2 linked regions of the Myxococcus hansupus genome follow. The protein of the gene in region 2 interacts with the protein of the main gene of each other region in a pairwise test. Links are inferred from orthologs where the notes say so. Each region holds a gene or a part of one and is shown on either strand. Other genes may lie near its edges. The genes, in order: ndk and A176_RS19455.

The links.
Region 1: the proteins of A176_RS19455 (region 2) and ndk interact in binary tests that used the Escherichia coli proteins (3 or more experiments, as listed by UniProt). The link is inferred for Myxococcus hansupus from one-to-one orthologs.

What each region holds. Positions count from the first base shown.
Region 1 is NZ_CP012109.1:4,291,967-4,295,154, forward strand. Bases 167-3,039 are described here. They hold ndk (nucleoside-diphosphate kinase), read right to left. Parts: upstream 1,886-3,039; coding sequence 1,448-1,885; downstream 167-1,447. Other genes in these bases: rlmN (dual-specificity RNA methyltransferase RlmN), read right to left, coding at 167-1,249; sucD (succinate--CoA ligase subunit alpha), read right to left, coding at 1,919-2,818; sucC (ADP-forming succinate--CoA ligase subunit beta), read right to left, coding at 2,849-3,039. Outside these bases: rpsP (30S ribosomal protein S16), read right to left, coding at 1-19; more of rlmN, read right to left, coding at 110-166; more of sucC, read right to left, coding at 3,040-3,188. UniProt on the Escherichia coli protein: Major role in the synthesis of nucleoside triphosphates other than ATP. The ATP gamma phosphate is transferred to the NDP beta phosphate via a ping-pong mechanism, using a phosphorylated active-site intermediate.
Region 2 is NZ_CP012109.1:5,048,422-5,051,662, reverse strand. What follows is about bases 67-2,992. They hold A176_RS19455 (5-formyltetrahydrofolate cyclo-ligase), read right to left. Parts: upstream 1,879-2,992; coding sequence 1,255-1,878; downstream 67-1,254. Other genes in these bases: A176_RS19450 (tetratricopeptide repeat protein), read left to right, coding at 2,345-2,992; A176_RS19460 (TIGR00282 family metallophosphoesterase), read right to left, coding at 470-1,258; tyrS (tyrosine--tRNA ligase), read right to left, coding at 67-413. Also shown: more of tyrS, read right to left, coding at 1-66; more of A176_RS19450, read left to right, coding at 2,993-3,220; A176_RS19445 (serine/threonine-protein kinase), read left to right, coding at 3,217-3,241. UniProt on the Escherichia coli protein: Involved in the removal of 5-formyltetrahydrofolate.

The sequences.
Region 1 (3,188 bases), 760 kb from region 2 along the record:
GACGGAGGACAACGGCCATTGAATGCTCTCCAACGAACAGGAAACGTCTTAGGAAAGGGGTGGCGCTCTTAACGCCGCTCCCGCTGGATTGTCAAGGAAGCTCGGGACCTTATGTCTGAGTCTCGGCCCCGGCTTGCGTCTCGCCGCGATTGGCGAGCTGCCCGCAGGCGCCGGCGATGTCCCGGCCCCGATTCCTGCGGATGTATGCGGCGACATGGCCGTCCGCGAGGATGGCGCGAAACTCCTCCGCGCGCTCCTCGCCAGTGGTGTGGAACCCCAAGCCGGGATTCTCGTTGTAGGGGATCAGGTTCACCTTCACCGGGATGCCCTTGAGCAGTTCGATGAGCCGGTGCGCGTCCTCGTCCGCGTCGTTGAAGCCCTTGATGAGGACGTACTCGAAGGTGATGCGGCGGCCCTGACGCAGCGGGAACGTGCGGCAGGCGTCCAGCAGGGCCGCGATGTTCCACTTGCGGTTGACGGGCATCGTCTTGCTGCGCTGCTCGTCGGTGCTGGCGTTGAGGGAGATGGCCAGCTTGACGTCCGTCTCCTTGCCGAAGCGCTCGATCATCGGCACCAGGCCCACGGTGGAGACCGTGATGTGCCGGTGGCTGAAGTTGGGGCCATCCTGGGACTGGAGGATGGCGAGCGCCGTCTTGAGGTTCTCGAAGTTGTGGAGCGGCTCGCCCATCCCCATGAAGACCAGGTTGGAGAGCGGGCGGAGCGTCTCGTGGCCTTCGTTCTTGCGGACCTCGCGGTTCACCGCGTGGACCTGGGCGACGATCTCGCTGGCGGTGAGGTTGCGCTTGAGCCCCATGGTGCCCGTCATGCAGAAGCTGCAGGCCATGGCGCAACCCACCTGGGTGGACACGCACAGCGTCCGGCGGTCCTCGGCGGGCATGTAGACGGACTCGATGAAGCGCCCGTCCCGCGTCTTCCACCGGTACTTGATGGTGCCGTCGATGCTGCGCTGCTCGAGGTCCTTCACCAGGGGGATGATCTCCGCCCGGGCCCGCAGCTTCTCCCGCAGGGCCTTGGAGAGGTCCGTCATCTCGTCGAACGAGGTGGCACCGCGCTGGTGCAGCCAGCGGTAGAGCTGCGGGGCACGGAAGGCGCGCTCCCCCAGCTCCTCGGTGACGAAGCGCGACAGCGCCTCCAGGGACAGGCTGGCCACGTCCACCAGCTTGGGAGGCGCGGGAGCCGGCAGCGGCTCGGTAACTGGCAGGGAGGTGGCGGAGAGAGTCTCTGACATCGTCGTTGCGCTTAACGGAGGGCCCAGGGGCGTCCCTTCCCACACATGGGCACGGCAAGTCAAAGGAGCCCCTGCTCCCCTGCCCGCCTCGTGGACATTTCCGGGCCCGTCTCCTGGAAGAACAGCGGCCCGGGCCCGCGCCTTCTGATGCGCGGACACCGGGCCTGGAACGGCGGCCCCTTCGAGGGGGCCGGCCGGCTACTTCTGGTACGGGTAGGCGTGGATCTCCGTCTCCCGGAAGAAGTACGCGATCTCGATCTTCGCGTTCTCCAGGCTGTCGGAGCCGTGCACCGTGTTCTTGTCGATGCTGGTCGCGAAGTCCTTGCGGATGGTGCCTTCGGCGGCCTGCGCCGGGTTGGTGGCGCCCATGATGTCCCGGTTGCCCAGGACCGCGTTCTCGCCTTCCAGCACCATCAGGACGACCGGGCCGGAGATCATGAACTGCACCAGGTCCTTGAAGAAGGGCCGGGCCTTGTGGACCGCGTAGAAGCCCTCGGCCTGCTCCTGGGAGAGCTGCTGCAGGCGGATGGCGACCGGCTTCAGCCCCTTCTCCTCGAAGCGGCTGATGATCTTCCCGATGACGCCCTTCTCCAGGCCGTCCGGCTTGATGATGGACAGCGTACGCTCGATGGCCATGTGACTGGCTCCTTCTCGTGTTTGCGTTGGGGTTTAGCGCTTCTTCGGAGCGCCCCGCTTGAGGGCCTCCTGAAGGGTGGTGCCCAGCTCGGCGGGGCTGGCGGCCATCAGGATGCCCGCGGCCTCCATGGCCTTGATCTTCTCGGTCGCCGTGCCCTTGCCACCGGAGATGATGGCGCCGGCGTGGCCCATGCGCTTGCCCGGGGGCGCGGACTGGCCCGCGATGAACCCGGCGATGGGCTTGGTGAACTCGGCGGCCACGTAGGCGGCGCCCTGCTCCTCGGCGTCACCGCCGATTTCGCCAATCATGATGACGGCGTCGGTGTCCGGGTCCGCGTTGAAGAGCTTGAGCACGTCCACGAAGTCCGTGCCGTTGACCGGGTCACCACCGATGCCCACGGCGGTGGACTGGCCCAGGCCCAACTGGGTGAGCTGGTGCACGGCCTCGTAGGTCAGCGTGCCGGAGCGGGACACCACGCCGATGCGGCCCGGCTTGTGGATGTGGCCCGGCATGATGCCGATCTTGCACAGCGCGCCCGGGGTGATGACGCCCGGACAGTTGGGGCCCACCAGCCGGACGCCCGGCTTGCCCTGCAGGTAGCGCTTGGCGCGCACCATGTCGTTGACGGGGATGCCCTCGGTGATGGTGATGATGAGGGACACGCCCGCGTCCGCGGCCTCCATGATGGAGTCAGCGGCGAAGGGGGGCGGCACGAAGACCACGGACGTGTTCGCGCCCGTCGCCTTCACCGCCTCGGCCACCGTGTTGAACACGGGGACCTTGCCCTCGAACGTGGTGCCGCCCTTGCCCGGAGTCACACCGGCGACGAGCTTCGTGCCGTACTCGAGCATCTGCTTCGCGTGGAACGAACCCGCCGAGCCCGTGATGCCCTGGCAGAGGACCTTCGTGTTTTCGTTGACGAGAATGGCCATGGCGTTCTTTCCGGAAAAGAGTGCGCGGGATTACTTCACCGCGGCGACGGCCTTCTCCGCCGCCTGACGCAGGTTGTCCGCCGGGGTGATGGCGAGGCCGGAGTTGCTCAGCAGCTCCTTGCCCTTCTCCACGTTGGTGCCTTCCAGCCGCACCACGAGCGGAACCTTGAGCTGGACCTCCTTCGCCGCGGCGATGATGCCCTCGGCGATGACGTCACACTTCATGATGCCGCCGAAGATGTTGACCAGCACCGCCTTCACGGCCGGGTCCGCCAGGATGAGCTTGAAGGCCGCGGTGACCTTCTCCTTGTTGGCGCCGCCGCCCACGTCCAGGAAGTTGGCCGGGCTGCCGCCCACCAGCTTGATGGTG
Region 2 (3,241 bases):
TCCAGCCAGGAGGAGTTGAAGCGCACCTGCGTCTTCGCCTCGTCCAACACCTTGAAGACCTGCTTCTTGTAGGTCTCCGCGTTGGCCTTCACCTCGTCGCGCGTCAGCGCCGGGCGCGTGGCGTTGCGGCCCGTGGGGTCGCCAATCAACCCGGTGAAGTCGCCGATGAGGAACACCACCGTGTGGCCGAACTCCTGGAAGCGCCGCATGCGCGTCAGGAGCAGCGAGTGGCCCAGGTGCAGGTCCGGCCGGCTCGGGTCGAAGCCCGCCTTGATGATGAGCGGCTTGCCCGTGTCATACGAATACCGAAGCTTCTTCTTCAGGTCTTCGGCCGAGTGGAGGTCCACCGTGCCACGGGTCACTTCTTCGAACTGCTCCTCGGGGGTCGCCTTGCGCAGCGCGTCCGGATTCATGGCGCCGCAAGCTACCCGAAGTGCGTCGGCCGTGGACGCACTTCCGCGAGGCTGTTTCAGGTGCCCGGCAGGTGCTCCCGCACGCGGTGGATGCTCCGCGCCCGGCCCGTGGCGTCGTCGATGTCCGCCACGATGCCCTGGAGGTACACCAGCCGCTCGGCCACCTCGTAGGGCGCCGTCTTGCCCAGGAAGCGCGCCAGCGACGACTCCTTCTTCATGCCGATGACGGAGTCCAACGGCCCGCACATGCCCACGTCGGTGATGAACGCCGTCCCGCCCGGCAGGACGCGCTCGTCCGCGGTCTGCACGTGCGTGTGCGTGCCCACCACCACCGAGACGCGGCCGTCCAGGTGGAAGCCCATGGCGTTCTTCTCGCTGGAGGCCTCGCAGTGCATGTCCACCAGGATGCAGGGCGTCTGCTGACGCAGCTCCTCCACCAACCCCTCCACCACTTCGAAGGGACTGGCCTCGGTGCGCATGTAGACGCGCCCTTCCAGGTTGATGACACCCAGGGCGCGGCCATCCGGGAGCTTCACCACGGTGTGGCCCTTGCCCGGTGTTCCCTTGGGGTAGTTGGCCGGACGCAGCAACAGGTCCGGATGCTCCTTCACCCAGGGGAGGATGGCCTTCTTGGAGTAGAAATGGTTACCGCTCGTCAGCAACTGGACGCCGCTGTCGAGCAGGTAGTGGGCCGTCTCTGAAGTGATTCCCGAGCCCTGGTCGCTGTTCTCCGCGTTGGCGACCACCACGTCCACGCCATGTTGCGCGCGGACCCTCGGAAGGAGCGTGCGGACCGCCTGGAGACCCGGGCGGCCCACCACGTCCCCCATGAAGAGGACTTTCACGTATCGAGGAAGTCCCAGTCGCGGTACAGGCCGCGCAGGGACTCAGACTCCGTTACGACCAGGTCCATGTCGACGTCATCCCCCGTCGTGGGCAGCACCGGGACGACCTGGTCATTGAAGGCCAGGCCCACCCGCCGACTGCGCTGACTGGCCGCGCGAAGGGTGGCGTCGTAGTAACCGCCCCCGCGCCCCAGCCGCTTGCCTTCCCGGGTGAACCCCAGGCCCGGCACCACGAAGAGGTCAATCTGGTCCACCGCGATGAGGTCCGCGGAGTTGGTGGGCTCTCGCACCCCCAGCCGCCCCGGTTCCAGCTCGCTTTCCGACTTGATGGCACGGAAGGAAAGAATCCGCCCGTGAACATGTGAGAGCGGGTAGCAGACGATCTTTCCGTCTTGCAACGCCGCGATCAGGATATCCCGGGTAGGCACTTCTCCCCGAATGGGGGCATACAACGCCACCGTCCGCGCCTTCTGATAATACGGCGCTGCCAGGAACCGAGACTGAACCTTGAGACCCCGCGTATCGATGAGGTCCGGCGTCATCGCCTTCCGGCGAGCCGTGAGCTCTTCGCGTAGGGTCTGCTTCCTCGCCGCCGCCTCTTCCACCACCGTCTCGCTCACCGACGCCGCTCCACAGAAAAAGTCCCCCGCAGCATGGCCGTGTGCCCGGCGTCCATTGAACCCTCTGAAAGCCAGGTGGGGACCGAAATCATGTCTCCGCAGGCTTCCCTCATCCCCCGTGAGAGGGGAGGGCTTGCACATGGAGACCGAAACGGACCCCGGAATGGACGTATCGGTTCGAATTTCTGCCGAGCATCACGCGCCCCGCAGGGGACAGCCCTTGAATAAATCTACAAAACTCCCCAAGTCCTCGAATCTATTGGGAAAACCCGCCAGAGTCTTTGGAAATGATAAGGATGGGGGGCGGCGGGGTCAAGGCATCCTCGCGCGTTTACAAGGCAGGCACGGGACCTCTATGATGGAAAGAGCCCGAATCCACCCACATATGCCGCCCTCGCTATTGAACAAGGGTCTTGCGACGGTTCTTTCCGTTGCCTCCGGCCTCGCGTGGGCGGGACCGCCCACGGTGTCCAGTTCCTATCAAGGGGACGGCTATGGCGCCGTGTCCATGCGCGTGCAGGGAGACCGGCTGACCGGCACCGCGACGGGCGGCCCCTGCGGCTTCGAACCCGACACGGAGGTGCTCTCTGGCGAGTTCCAGGACAACGTCCTGGTGGGCCAGTTGTTGCTCTGCCAGGTCGGGCCGCAGTGCGAGCCGCGCGTCCATCAGTCGGCGTTGGTCGTGTTCAACCCGGAAGACGGGGCCATGACGGCGCTCTTCCGGCTCAAGGACGGGTGCCGCTCGCCCTCGCTGAAGAACGACGCGTTCCTGCTCTTGCGCCCCCTGTCCCATGAGGCGGATGCGACCGAGCCGCCCGTGCGTCCGGCGTCGGCGGTGGCGCTGTCCGACGGGGCGGGGTCCTCGGCGGCGCAGGTGGCCGCGGGGCTGGGCCGGCAGGGCGAGGTTCCTCCCTTGGAGGAGGGGCAGCGGCAGTTGGCGTCGGGGAACGCGGCGGTGGCGCAGCGGCACTTCGAGCTGGCGCTGGAGCGGGATCCTCGCAACGCGTCCGCCGTGGTGGGGCTGGGCGCCAGTCAGCTCGCGCTCAACGACGTGGGCCGCGCGGTGCGGACGCTGGAGGCGGGCCGCGGCCTGGCGCGCGCGGACGTCCAGTTCTGGCTGGCCTACGCGTACCACCGCGAGGGCAACCGCGTGCGTGCCCGCGAGGCGCTGCGCAAGGCGTTCGAGATGGGCTGGACGCCGGCGGGCCGGACCTCCGAGGCCGCTCCGGAGCAGGCGCTGCGGGAGGACATCAAGGACCTCGACTCACTCATGCAGCAACAGCGGGCCCGGAAGCGGGGTCCGGTTCGCGCTCCGGCGGGGGCCGGAAACTCGACGCCGTGAGCCAGTCGCCTCCGCCGCAGA